2 regions of the Paenibacillus mucilaginosus 3016 genome follow, and region 1 is predicted to be linked to the other one. Evidence: predicted binding sites of a transcription regulator. Region 1 holds the regulator's gene; the other holds the start of a gene.
The links. The regulator NrdR, encoded in region 1, represses ribonucleotide reductase genes. The targets are predictions, from matches to a motif close to AACACNATATATNGTGTT.
Positions count from the first base shown of each region.

Region 2: the regulator NrdR is predicted to act here: its motif matches at 3,189-3,206, upstream of PM3016_RS10005 (adenosylcobalamin-dependent ribonucleoside-diphosphate reductase).

Region 1 is NC_016935.1:1,830,165-1,837,392, forward strand. It holds gene polA (DNA polymerase I) at 1-1,300, shown strand, start outside; partial or broken gene mutM (DNA-formamidopyrimidine glycosylase) at 1,319-2,162, shown strand; gene ytaF (sporulation membrane protein YtaF) at 2,306-2,986, shown strand; gene coaE (dephospho-CoA kinase) at 3,023-3,619, shown strand; gene PM3016_RS08300 (lytic transglycosylase domain-containing protein) at 3,616-4,170, shown strand; gene PM3016_RS08305 (alpha/beta-type small acid-soluble spore protein) at 4,293-4,517, opposite strand; gene nrdR (transcriptional regulator NrdR) at 4,617-5,096, shown strand; tRNA gene PM3016_RS08315 (tRNA-Ala) at 5,203-5,275, shown strand; gene PM3016_RS08320 (ester cyclase) at 5,413-5,814, opposite strand; gene PM3016_RS08325 (ester cyclase) at 5,816-6,169, opposite strand; gene PM3016_RS08330 (NADPH-dependent FMN reductase) at 6,254-6,814, opposite strand; gene PM3016_RS08335 (ArsR/SmtB family transcription factor) at 6,996-7,228, shown strand, end outside.
Region 2 is NC_016935.1:2,218,027-2,225,254, reverse strand. It holds partial or broken gene PM3016_RS41335 (DinB/UmuC family translesion DNA polymerase) at 1-122, opposite strand, end outside; gene PM3016_RS10005 (adenosylcobalamin-dependent ribonucleoside-diphosphate reductase) at 510-3,125, opposite strand; gene dat (D-amino-acid transaminase) at 3,477-4,322, shown strand; gene PM3016_RS09995 (lipoate--protein ligase family protein) at 4,522-5,364, opposite strand; gene PM3016_RS09990 (DEAD/DEAH box helicase) at 5,633-7,228, shown strand, end outside.

The DNA of each region.
Region 1 (7,228 bases):
CGACTTCCTGTGCGACAAGGCGGCTGCGGTGTACCGCTTGACAGCGAAGCTGCAGGAGGAGCTGGAGAAGAGCGAGATGCAGAAGCTTTTCCACGAGCTGGAGCTGCCGCTGGCCACCGTGCTGGCGAACATGGAGCGCAAGGGCATCAAGGTCGATGTCGAAGAGCTCAAGGCCTACGGGGCCGAGCTCTCCGGCCGGCTGGAGAGCATTATGGCGGCGATCTACGACTCGGCCGGCATGGAGTTCAACATCAATTCGCCGAAGCAGCTCGGTGAGGTGCTCTTCGAGAAGCTGCAGCTGCCGGTAGTCAAGAAGACGAAGACCGGATATTCGACCGATGCCGAGGTGCTCGAGAAGCTGGAGCCGTTCCACCCGGTGGTCGGCCATATCCTGAACTACCGCACGCTGTCCAAGCTCCAGTCGACCTACGTCGAAGGGCTGCTTAAGGAGGTGCGGCAGGATACGGGCAAGGTGCACACCTACTACCGGCAGACGATCGCGGCTACGGGACGCCTCAGCTCCCAGTACCCGAACCTGCAGAATATCCCGATCCGGCTGGAGGAAGGCCGCAAGATCCGTAAGGTCTTCGTGCCTTCCCAGCCGGGCTGGCGCATCCTGACGGCGGACTACTCCCAGATCGAGCTGCGCGTGCTTGCCCACATCTCGCAGGATGAACGGCTGATGGAAGCCTTCCGCGAGGATATGGACGTGCACACGAAGACGGCGATGGACGTGTTCGGCGTGTCCGAGGACGCGGTGGATGCCAACATGCGCCGCCAAGCCAAGGCGGTTAACTTTGGGATCGTCTACGGCATCAGCGACTATGGCTTGTCCCAGAACCTGAATATCACCCGGAAGGATGCGGGGAGGTTCATCGAGCAGTATTTTGCCGTGTTCGGCGGGGTACGCAAATATATGGATGATATCGTGAAAAAGGCGCGCGACGACGGCTACGTGACGACGCTGCTCCAGCGGCGCAGGTATCTGCCGGAGATCAAGGCGTCGAACTTCAATCTCCGCTCCTTCGCGGAGCGTACGGCCATGAATACGCCGATCCAGGGAACGGCCGCGGATATCATCAAGCTGGCGATGGTCCAGCTGGAAGAACGCATGGAGCGCGAAGGCGTCAAGAGCCGGCTGCTGCTCCAGGTGCATGACGAACTTGTACTCGAGGTGCCGGAGGAAGAGCTCGAGACCATGAAGGCCATGGTCGCCGATGTGATGGAGAATGCCCTGAAGCTCGATGTGCCGCTGAAGGTCGACGTGGACTCCGGGGAGAACTGGTACGAGGCGAAGTAACAGGGAGGGAAAGACAGCATGCCGGAACTGCCGGAGGTAGAAACGGTCCGCAGGACGCTGAACGTCCTCGTGGCCGGCAAGACGATCGAGCGGGTGTCGGTACACCTGGCGCGGATTATCCAGCACCCGGATGACATCGAGACGTTCAAGGCTCTTCTTGAAGGCGAGACGATTCAGGAGGTGGAGCGCAGGGGCAAATTCCTGCGCATCCATACGGACCGCTTCACGCTCGTCTCCCATCTGCGGATGGAAGGACGCTACGGGGTTTATGAAGCGGATGACCCTTTGGAGCTGCATACGCATGTCGTGTTTCATTTTACGGACGGCACGGAGCTCCGGTATAAGGATGTGCGCCAGTTCGGCACGATGCATATCTACGAACGGGGGCGGGACCTGGAGGAGAAGCCGCTGAAGAAGCTGGGGCTCGAGCCTCTGGACGAGGCGTTCACCTTCGAAGCGTTCCGCAGCCGGATCGCCGGCCGGAAGACGAAGATCAAGCCGCTGCTGCTCAATCAGGAATATATCGTCGGAATCGGGAATATTTATGTGGATGAATCCCTCTTCCTGGCAGGCATTCACCCTGAGCGGGAAGCGGACACGCTGACGAAAGCGGAGATGATTCGGCTCCACCAGGCCATCATCCAGACGCTTACCGATGCGGTGGAGGCCGGCGGGTCGTCCATCAAGTCGTTCGTCAACGGCCAGGGGGAGATGGGTATGTTCCAGCACAGCTTCCGCGTGTACGGCCGCAAGAACCGAACCGTGCCCGAACTGCGGACACGCCATCGAGAAGACGGTGGTCGGAGGCCGCGGCACGCATACGTGTCCGAAGTGCCAGAAGATGAAACGCATGCGCAGTTAGCGTATAAGCCAGGCAGGCCCCGCGGGGAATGCACACCCCGCCCAGGACTCCCATATAGTAAGGGTGAGACGTCCTAATGCTGCTCGGGCTTGATATTCTACAGCCCCTCAGGCGTCATTCAACCCTTGAGGGAGGATTACGATATGCTGCCTGGTATCTCACTGCTGCTGCTTGCACTGGCCGTTTCTTTGGACGGTTTCGGGGTCGGCGTCACCTACGGCCTGCGCCGGATCCGCATTCCTCTTCTGTCGATCGTTATTATAGCAGCCTGCTCCGGAGGCATCATCTATGCTTCGATGGGGCTCGGCGTTCTGCTCCGGGGCTTCCTGAACCCGTCAGGGGCAAAGCTGATCGGAGCGCTGATCATGATCGGAATCGGCATCTGGGCGCTGGTGCAGATGATGACACAGCGTGACGAAGAGGATCCGGGTTCCGGCGAGGAGAAGCCTGCGGTTTCCGCGGCGGGAACGCCCGTATCGGCGAGGGAGATTCTGTACATCGAGCTCAAGCGGTTCGGCCTTGTGATCCAGATTCTGCGGACGCCGCAGGCGGCGGATGTGGACCGTTCCGGCAACATCTCCGCCTATGAGGCCACCCTGCTCGGCGTGGCGCTGTCGCTGGATGCCTTCGGGGCGGGGGTGGGAGCTGCGCTGCTCGGATTCACGCCTTGGCTTACGGCGGCGGTGATTGCCCTGGCCAGCGGGACCTTCCTGGCCATCGGACTGCGGATCGGATACCGGTACGCCGGCCTGCCGTGGATCCGCAAACTTGCGGTGCTGCCCGGATTTGTTTTGATTGTGATGGGCATCATGAAATTGTTGTAGCACTACTTCATACTTCTTACACATAGGGGAATGCGCATGAATATCGGATTAACCGGGGGGATCGCCTGCGGAAAAAGTACAGTAGCCGACATGCTCGTCCGCCGGGGTGCACTGCTCGTCGATGCGGACCGGATTGCCCGGGAGGTCGTCATGCCCGGCACTCCGGTACTCGCCCAGGTGATCGCGCGCTTCGGTGAGGATCTGCTGCTGCCGGACGGCTCGCTGCACCGCAAGAAGCTTGGCGAGCGCGTCTTCGGCAATCCGGAGGCGCTGAAGGATCTCGAAGGGCTGCTGCATCCGCCCATCCGGGCGGCGATGCGGGAGCGGATGCGGACCCTTGAGGCGCAGCATCCGGACAAGCTGGTCGTCGTGGACGTGCCGCTGCTGTACGAGTCGGGGCTTCAGGAGCAGTATGAGCAGGTCATGGTCGTATATGTGCCCAGGGCCGTTCAGCTCCAGCGTCTGATGAAGCGCGACGGTATCGATGAAGAGGCTGCAGTCCGCAGGCTGCAGGCCCAGTGGGATATCGAGGAGAAGCGGCGTCTGGCCGATGTCCTCATTGACAATTCCGGCACGCTGGAAGAGACGGAGCTGCAGGTGCAGCGGTTCTGGGATGAGAGGGGACTCTCATGACCTTTTGGCGAAAAAAGAGGGTGTTTGCCCTCCTGCTGATCACCTTTGTCCTCTTCTTGTTTCTCAGCAGTTCGCGGATGCTCTATCCGATCCGCTATCAGGAGGAAATACGCCAAAATGCAGCCAAATATGAACTCGATCCTTATCTGATTGCCGCCGTCATCCGGGTGGAGTCGAACTACAAGGTGGACGAGCAGTCCAACAAGGGCGCCTACGGGCTGATGCAGCTCATGCCCGATACGTCAGGGTGGATCATCGATAAGGCCGAACTGCCGGAAGGCTACAAGAACCGTCTCGTCGAACCCCAGATCAGCATCGAGCTGGGCGCGTGGTACCTGAGCTGGATGAGGAAGCAGTTCGCCGGCAACATGGTAGCCGTTGTGGCCGGCTATAATGCCGGCCACGGCAAAGTCAGCCGGTGGCTCGAGGAGAAGGAATGGGACGGCACGATGGAAGGTGTGGAGAACATTCCATACGGCGAGACCCGGCACTATGTACAGAGGGTGCTGTATTATTATCACAAATACCAGAAGCTGTATGGCGAAGGGTGAGGTAAGATGCTTCCTTAACGGATGCAGGCCCTCCTGCCGCTTCCGGGAATAAGGAAAGGAGTACCGGACAAGGCTTCCCGGGAAGCGTCCGATACTCCTTGCTTATTCTTTAAAACGTGTTATTATTTGAATTGACCGGCAAGCGACTGCTCAGCGATTTGTACCAGGCGGCGAGTAATGTGACCACCGATAGCACCAGTATCACGAGTAGCCATGTTACCGTAGTAACCGTCTTGCGGAATGGCGATACCCAGTTCCTGAGCTACTTCGTATTTCAGTTGATCCAACGCTGCGTTTGCTTGAGGCACTACCAATACATTGCTGCTGCGGGATTGTCCTGCACCCATGTCTGTTCACCTCCTTGTCGTTGGTAACACTATTATGCGGCGGTTGCCCGAAGTTCATGAGCGGAAGCTTGTGGTAATTATCCGAAAGGAAGCTATGCGATGAAATGCCCTTATTGTGACTACATCGGCACCAAGGTGCTGGATTCGCGGGCTGCGAACGAGAACAAATCCATACGGCGCCGCAGGGAATGCGAGAAGTGCCAGAAGCGCTTCACGACATTCGAGATGGTGGAAGAGACGCCGTTGATCGTTATTAAGAAGGACGGATCCCGTGAGGAGTTCTCCCGGGAGAAGATGCTGCGGGGCCTCATCCGTGCCTGCGAGAAGCGTCCCGTATCGCTCGAGAGGCTGGAGATGATCGTCTCCGAGGTCGAGAAGCAGGTGCGCAACACGGCCCATGCCGAAGTCGACAGCCGCGAGATCGGGGAGATCGTGATGACCGAGTTGTACCCGGTCGATGAGGTGGCGTACATCCGGTTCGCCTCGGTATACCGGCAGTTCAAGGACATCAATATGTTCATGAAGGAGCTCAATGAGCTGCTCTCCAAGCACCAAGTTGGCGGCGATAACTTGAAGTAAGGTATGGCCCGAAAAAAGAATCGAAAGATTGTTGACAAGCTTTGACCCTGTGTGGTATTATCATTCTTGTCGCCACGGACGAAGCGAGTGAGCGAGCAAGATACACGGGGCCTTAGCTCAGCTGGGAGAGCGCATCGCTGGCAGCGATGAGGTCAGGGGTTCGATCCCCCTAGGCTCCATAACCAAGAAGCACCGACCTTTGATGGTCGGTGCTTTTTTATTTGTAAGAAGGCGAGAATCAAGAGGATGAGCGTCAGGTTATACTTTAGTCATGGGATTTCGTTTGTGTTCTTGCTGCGGGTTGGCCGGGTGAGGTCTACTCGCCCCGAATTTGGTGCCACATGGTCACCATATCGATCCAGCCGCGATGCTCGGTAATCCTTCCGTCTACAACACGATATCGACGGTACAGAGTGACATCTATCCGCCTGCCCTGCGGCGCGGTTCCGAAGAAGATGCCTTGATGTGTGCCTTTCACTGTCATTCTTACGAGTACGATATCGCCTTGCCCCATCATCTCTTCTATGGTGTATCGTTTATCGGGGAAGGCCTCCAGGATCGTCGCTGCGAATTTCTTCAGGCCATCCTTGGATTGGTACGAGAGCTCCTGATAATCGGTTGCCAGAAAACGGTCCACACACTCGAATTCACTCCGGTTCCAAAATGCTTCAATAAATGTACGGACCGTTTCTACGTTTCGCTCTTCCATCGTTTTCATGTTAGACAGCTCCTTTCGCAATTTGAGGTAATAGCGTGCCTGTGTCGAACCAGCTCCAGTGTTCGGTGATGGTTCCGTCCGTAACACGGAATTCGCGGAACTGCGTTGCCTTTACGGTACGGCCTGTAGGAGCATGGCCTGCAAAATGGCCGGAATGCACAGCCGTCATGGCAATTCTCGCGATGACCTTCTCTCCATCAGCCAGAATCTCCTCCACGGAATAACGCCGGTCCGTGAATGCCTCCGCGATGTGCGGCACAAAGAGTTGACCGGTTTTCTCCAACAGGCCTTGATTTGAAGGCTCCTCGATAAAGGCTGCCACCGTTTCGGCATTTTTTTGTTCCCTGGTTTTCATTGCAAATCGCTCCTTCTATAGATTTTCTGTGATAATTATGTTACCAAAAGGTAACGTATTGACGAAAAAAAAGATCCCGCACGATTAGTTGACTGCCGCGGGGGCTGCCTTAAGCTTCCCGGTCAGCACCACGAAGCTGTGGACGGCATCCTGAACACTTTGGCGCATCCCCTCGTCCGATAGGGAGCCGTCGGGACCAAAGGCAGGGGAGCCGGCTCCGATCGAAATCCATTCCGGGCAGTTGATCCCATGCAAATTGCGGACAATCGACTGCAGGTGCGAGAGCGAGCTAACTCCGAGCGGACCGCCCGCCGAGCTTACGGATAGCACGGCCTTGCCCGCAACCTGGCCTGCGGTGATGTAATCCAACGCGTTTTTGAGTGTGCCTGACAGGGAACCATGGTATTCGGGGGTCGCCAGGATCAATCCATCCCCATCGGCAATGGCTTCCAATAGAAGTTGAGCGTTCGGATGAAGCTCCAGGTTGTCGGGTGAAAAAAGCGGCAGCGGCAGCTCGGATAAATCGACAAACCTGACCGAAATCTGACGGGCTTTCAAGAGGCGCTCGATAGATCTGAGAAGGCATGTGCTGGCTGCATTGGTCCGGTTGCTTCCTGCAATCAGGGTTACGTTCATGTTCGGCATCACCTTTCCATTTCAAATTGGCTGAGGGATCTGCGTGCCGCCGGCTGACAAACCGATCCGTGTGTGTTAACATGTGACTATAAAGTCACTTGTGATGTTTTTATAATACGTTACCAATTGGTAACGTGTCAAGGGCCGCAAAGCCGTTTTTTTCGAACTCGTGCAGAAGGAGGGATTTCGATTGGAAAACGACATATTCAAGGCGCTCGCGGATCCCAGCCGCCGGAAGCTCTTGGATCTGCTTCATGCCTCAGACGGGCGGACGCTGAACGATCTCTGCGCGCCGCTGGATATGTCCAGATTCGGCGTCATGAAGCATCTGAATCTGCTGGAAGAAGCCGGGCTCATCACCACGAGGAAAGCAGGGCGCGAAAAGCTGCATTATCTCAATGCGGTGCCCATACGTCAAATTTA
Region 2 (7,228 bases), 390 kb from region 1:
AAAGGGAAAATCGACACATGTACGTTTCGAACGGAACGGCCGCGGTAATTCTGTTTGAAGATTTCCGTGCACACCTCATAAATCTTCGTCGTGACATTCGTGGCTGCATGGATCGTGTGTGCGCGGCTGCCCCCCCTCCCCCTTCGTCATGGCTATACCCGAAGCCTAGGGAGATCGTTCACGTTCCGCATGCGCTGCGTGACCTCCTTCGATCTGGTCAAAGACACCGTAAGCACTTCATCCCCCATGTAATCTCGCATGAGCGTAATTCCTGACCCTACGCCTTTTTGCACCAGTTCATTGCAATGCAGCTGAGGTCGATGATACGGTTCACTCAGATCGATGCCGTGCGCGTGATTATGGAGCTGGTCTCCTATATTACCAAGCCGTTTACGAAGCCGCTCGACAGCATTCTGGCCAGATCCCCAGGTTGTAGGCACACATGGGGTTCAACAAACTATCTAATCAATTAAAAAAAGAGAGGCCCGAAGGCCTCTCCTACGTATCCATTAGCTGCAGCGGCTGTAGCCGCAGTTGGAGCAGTTCTTGCATCCTTCGCTGTTGATCAGCGAAGCGGAGCCGCACGACGGGCACAGGTCCAGCGACGTGGCCGCGTTGCGGGTCACCGCGTACTGGGCCGGCGTCTCGTGGATCACGTCGATCTCCTGCGTCGCCGTGATGAGCTCATCGGCGCTGTCGGTGAACTCGCCATGCGATTCGAGTGCCTTCGCAACCGCGTCGGCAATGGACTCGACGCGGTTGGCGCCGAAGCCGATCGCACCGGAGCCGCCGATGCCCTTAAGGTGCTTCACGAGCAGATCCACCTTGTTCCCGTGATCGCCGTAGCGCAGGAACAGCGAGCAGACGCGGCCGAGCGCTTCGGACATCGCGAACACGTCGGAACCGGCTTTGCCCACGTTGAGGAAGATCTCGCTCGGGGAGCCGTTCATGTCGTTAATCGTGATATAAGCCATGCCGAACGGCGTGTTGAACTTATAAGTCGCCCCGCGCAGCACCTGCGGACGGCGTTTGTATTCCTTGTCGAAGACCTTCTCCGTCTTCGCGTCGATGTTCACTGCCAGCGTCTTGGACAGGCTGTTCAGCGAAGCATCGGAAGCCGGCGCTGCAGCAGGAGCCACTTCAGCAGCGGCCGTGTCCGCAGCAGGTGCGCTGACCGCTTCCGCCTTGTCTTCCTTCTTCTCGGTGGAGAGCACCTGCACGTCGCGGGAGCCGTCGCGGTAGATCGTCACGCCCTTGCAGCCGAGGTCGAACGCCAGCTCGTAGAGGCGCTTCGTCTCTTCGACCGTGAAGTCCGCCGGGCAGTTTGCCGTCTTGGAGATCGAGCTGTCGACCCACTTCTGGATGGCCGCCTGCGCACGGATGTGGTCCTCCGCCGAAAGATCCATCGCGGTCACGAAGTGAGCCGGCAGATCTTCGTTCGGATGCGCGTCCTTCCACTCCTGGGCGATCGGCACGTACTGCTTGTCGAAGCCGAGACGGCTCTGGCGGTAGTACTCGAAGGCGAAGTAAGGCTCGATACCGGTCGAGGTGCCGACCATCGTGCCCGTGGAGCCGGTCGGCGCCTGGGTGATGACCGTAACGTTGCGCATACCCTTTTTCTTGATCGCCGCCCCCACTTCTGGGAACGTGGCCACCATGTTCTTCATGAAGCCGCTCTGCAGGAACGGCTCGGCCTCGAAGTGCTGGAAGGAGCCCTTCTCTTCCGCAATGTCGGCGGAAGCGAGGTAAGCTTCCTTCGCCATGAAGCCGTACAGCTTGTCGAGGAACTCAAGCGATTCCGGGCTGCCGTAACGGATCTCGAGCTTGATCATCAGCTCGGCCAGACCCATGGACCCGAGGCCTACGCGGCGTTCGCCCTGCTGGTTGATCCGGTTCTCCTCGAAGTGGTACGGCGTCTTGTCGATGACATTGTCGAGGAAGCGCGTCGAGTACTGGACGGTCTTCGCGAGCTCGTCCCAGGCGACGTCGTGCTTCTCTTCGTCGTAGAACTTCGAGAGGTTGATCGCGGACAGGTTGCAGACGCCCCAAGCCGGCAGCCCCTGCTCACCGCACGGATTCGTGCAGATGATCGGGTTGAAGTACCAGGAGTTCGACATCTGGTTGTAGTACTCCATGAACACGACGCCCGGCTCGGCGGACTTCCAGGCGGATTCGATAATCGTATGCCATACGTCGCGCGCCCGGACCGTACGGTAAGGAATCACATTGCGGCCGGCTTTCTTCCACTTCTCCAGGTCGCCGTCCCACACATCGTCGTACTCCGGATCAGCCGTGTCCGGATACACGAGTTCCCAGTCGAGGTCTTCCTTCACAGCCTTCATGAAGCCGTTGCTCACACAAACGGACAGGTTCGCATTCGTGATCTGCCCCATCGTCTGCTTGACGGTGATGAAATCGACCACGTCCGGATGCCAGTCGTTGATCATGAGCATGAGCGCGCCGCGGCGGCTTCCGCCCTGCTCGATGAGGCCGGTGGCATAGCTGAAGAGCCCGCCCCACGAAACTGCGCCGGAGGACGAACCGTTAACGCCGCGGACGATGGAGCGGCGCGGACGGAGCGAGGAGAGGTTGATCCCTACGCCGCCTCCGCGGGCCATAATCTCGGTCATCTCGGACAGCGTGGCCATGATGCCTCCACGGCTGTCATGCGGGGATGGAATCACGTAGCAGTTGAACAGCGTAAGCTCGTCGCTCGCACCCGCACCCGCCGCAATCCGGCCGCCGGGAACAAGCTTCCAGTCGTCGAGCACGTAGCGGAATTTCTCGGTCCACTCTTGTTGCTTCTCGGGTGTTGCTTCCACCGAAGCCATCGCAGCAGCCAAGCGGTCCCACATCTCCTGCGGGGTTTTCTCGCGGGTCAGCGTCAGCTTCTCGACGGAGGATTCGACAACCTCCCCGCTGCGTGTGCGCACCTGTACGGTATTTCCCTGACGCTCGATGACTTCGCCGACTTCCTTCGCCGGAAACTTCGGATCGTCCTTCGTCAGCACGAGAACGGTGTCGCCCACCTTCGTCTTCGATGTATCGGCGTCTTTCATCGCATAACGGTCAAGGAAAATTTTCTCGCTTAAGCCTTCCAATTTGGTCTGCTGTACGGTCTTCACAACAACAACCTCCTGTATGTAAGATCATGGAATGTACAATATCTGGTTGAGATACGATTATACAATACAATATGTAGTGTTTCTAATGGAAAATCAGCGAATTTCGGGATTTAGTACAAGCTGCCGTCCGATTCTCTTGCATTTTCTCTCCCGCGCTCTCTTTCTCGTTCGTGCTGAAATAAGGAATTTCGACAAACGGGCCCCCGCTGTCAGGCAAATATCACCATAGAGTCTTTTGACAAACATCCCTTGGGATTGGTAGTCTTGAACTCATAATACACAAGCAACGGGGACTCAGTCAAACATATGTTCCCCACCCTTGGCTTATTGTATGACAGGAGGAGCAGCCGTATGTCTCAAACTCAAATCTACTGGTACCAGAATCAATTCCTGCCGAAGGACGAAGTGCGCATCTCGCCCGAGGACCGGGGCTATTACTTCGGCGACGGCGCCTACGAGGTCATCCGCGTCTATCACGGCAAGCTGTTTGAGGCGGATGCCCATTACGACCGGCTCGTCCGGACGGCGGAGGCCATCCATATGACGCTGCCCTTGTCCAAACAAGAGCTGCTGGACGGCCTGAACGAGCTCGTCAAGCGCAATCAGGTGCAGGAAGGCACCGTCTATCTCCAATACACCCGGGGCATCGCTCCGCGCGCCCACAGCTTCCCCCAAGGGGCCGAGCCAGTCCTTATGGCTTATGCGGGCGATCTGAAGCGTCCGCTCGCCGCCATGGAGAACGGCATCCGTACCGTTACGATGGATGACATCCGCTGGCTGCGATGCGACCTTAAGACGCTGAACCTGCTCGCCAATACGATGGCGAAGCAGCATGCGCTCTCCCAGGGTGCCGACGATGTCATCCTGCACCGCCAGGGAACCGTCACCGAGTGCAGCGCCTCCAACGCCGCCATCGTCAAGAACGGCCGGATCATCACGCATCCGGCCAATCATCTCATTCTCCACGGCATTACGCGCATGGTCATGCTCCGGCTGGCCGAACGGCTCGGCATCCCGGCTGAAGAGAGACCGTTCACCCTGGACGAGCTCCAGGCAGCGGACGAGGTCTTCATCACGGGAACGACCGTGGAAGTGACTCCGGTGGTCTCCGTAGACGGCCTGCCGGTCTCCGGAGGACAGCCCGGACCGGTCACCCGGCGTCTGCAGGAAGCCTTCTCGGAAGCCATACGTTCCTGATTATTTACCACGCAGGCCCCTCTTTGCAACAGGCAATTATGGCGAAAAAGCGAAAGCCTGCGGGCGGCCAAGGGCTGCAGCCATATGCCGCACAGAAAATCCCCCGGAGTGGAAGCTCATGCTTCTCTCCGGGGGATTGTTGTTTACAGGGCCGCAGCCATCGCAGGCACATACGGCCGAAAGCAGCAGCCGCAAGCCCCTACCGGCGCAGATTCCACTCCGGGTTCCCGTACTTCTCCGCGACGAGCCGCTCCGCCAGCTCCGCCTCCCAGGGCGTCAGCTCGCCCGGCACCAGCCGGATGCCGAGGCCTTCAGCGATGCCGTGGGCGAACGCCTCCTCGACTTCGGCCGGCGTCACGTCCGGCAGGCCGGCCGCCTGCCGCAGGTCGTTGATCGCGACCGCCTTGCGCAGGAACTGGGCCTTCATCCGCTCGCCCACCCGCTCGCTGGCGAACTTCAGCAGCCCGAACAGCTGGTCCGCGTCGAGATCCAGCAGGATCGAGCCGTGCTGCAGCACGACGCCCTTCTGCCGGGTCTGCGCGCTGCCCGCAATCTTGCGTCCCTCGACTACGAGCTCGTACCAGGACGGCGAATCGAAGCAGGCCGCCGAGCCCATCGACGCGTACTGGCTCTTGTCCTCCTCGCTCTCGAGCTGCACCATGTCAGCGGCCAGCCCCAGTCGCCGGAACCCGAGCAGCAGCCCCTGGCTCAGCACCCGGTAAGCCTCCGTCACGCTGCGCGGGATGCCTTCGTACTGCTCGGAGACGATCATGCTGTACGTCAGCTCGCGGTCGTGAAGCACCGCCCGGCCGCCCGTCGCCCGTCGCACGAAGCCGATACCCTGGCGCTCCAGGGCGCCGAAATCCACTTCCGTCTGCGCCTTCTGAAAGTACCCTACCGACAGGGTCGGCGGGTTCCATCCATAGAAGCGCACGGTCGGCGGCACCCGGCCTTCGCTGTGCGCGGTCAGAATCGCTTCATCTACAGCCATATTGTAATCCGGAGCGGACAACCCGCTGCGGATCCATCTCCATTCGTTCATTCTTTCATCCTCCTGTGCTCTCAAGCCGCCCCCCGGCGGATACGCCCCAAAGGCGGATACGCCCCAAAGGGCCCTCCGGCCCCGATGGCCGGACCGCGGGCAAAGCAAAGGCTCCCTGTCCATACCGTTCAAGGAACGCCCGTCCCTCCATCATAATGGATCGCGCATTCGTTTGAAAGTTTTTCTTTGTGTACATACTAGGAATTGATAAGAGGGATGCAGTGTGCCCGAAACCTTCACCATTTTCAAAGAAAAAGGAGCGCGTGAGATGCAGCCAACCGATCGGAAGGTACACTTACGGCAGTTGAATGAGCATGTCCAGGTCCACTTTGAACGGGATTGGTTCGAGGAACTGCATGAGCGTGCCCTGCGCAACGGCCCGTGGGACGACTTCACCATGTTCAAGCTCGCGCACGAAGCGGAGCATGCGGGACTCATCCACAGCTTCGACGAGCTCCAGTGCCTGACGCACCTGCCCAACCTCGTGCCGATGGACCATCAGGTCGAGACGGCCAAGAAGGTGCTTACCGGGATGCGCGGGCGCGCGATTCTCGCGGATGAGGTCGGTCTCGGCAAAACGATCGAAGCCGGTCTGATCCTTAAGGAATACATGATCCGGGGGCTGATCCGCAAGGTGCTGATCCTCGTTCCCGCCTCCCTCGTGCTGCAGTGGGTGCGCGAGCTCAACCAGAAGTTCGGCATCCCGGCCGTCGCTCAGAAGAAGGAATACATGTGGGCCCAGAATGACATCGTCGTCGCCTCCATGGATACGGCCAAGCGCGACCCGCACCGGGAGATCGTGCTCGGGCTCGAATATGACATGCTTATCGTCGACGAGGCCCACAAGCTCAAGAACAAGAAGACGACAAGCTACCAGTTCATCAACGAGCTGCGCAAAAAATACTGTCTGCTCCTGACCGCCACGCCGGTCCAGAACGATCTCAGCGAGCTGTACAACCTGATCACCCTGCTGAAGCCGGGCCAGCTTGGCGGCAAAACGAGCTTCCAGGCCAACTTCGTCGTCGACAAGCGCATTCCGAAGAACGAAGAGCAGCTGCAGGCCGAGCTCAGCAAGGTCATGATCCGCAACCGCCGCAGCGACGGCAACGTGAACTTCACGAAGCGGATCGTGCGCAACATCCCGCTCCAGCTCTCCCCCGAGGAACAGGCGCTGTACGACGGCGTGACGAACTTCGTCAAGGGAAGGTTCGAGGAGGCCGGAGGCGATCTCAGCTCCGTGCTGTCTTTGGTGACCCTGCAGCGCGAGGTGTGCTCCTCCCGGGACGCCGTCTTCATCACCCTCGTCAATATGTTCAAAAAGACCGACGAATCCTCCCCCCTGCGGCCCCGGATCTGGGAGCTGGTGGAGCTCATCCGCTCCATCAAGGCGAACACGAAGGCGGAGAAGGTCATGGAGCTCATCCGTGAGATCAATGACAAGGTGATTATTTTTACGGAGTACCGCGCTTCCCAAGAGTACCTGCTGCAGTATCTCAAGGACCACAAGATCTCTGCCGTGCCCTACCGGGGCGGCATGAACCGGGGCAAGAAGGACTGGATGATGGACCTGTTCCGCAACCGGGCCCAGGTGCTGATCGCGACGGAGGCCGGCGGCGAGGGGATCAACCTGCAGTTCTGCCACAACATGATCAACTTCGACCTCCCGTGGAACCCCATGCGGGTCGAGCAGCGGATCGGTCGTGTACACCGGCTCGGGCAGAAGGAGGACGTGAAGATCTACAACCTGTCCACGACCGGCACGATCGAGGAGCACATCCTGTCGCTGCTGCATGAGAAAATCAACATGTTCGAGCTCGTGATCGGCGAGCTGGATACGATCCTGGAGCGCTTCGAGAAAAAGACG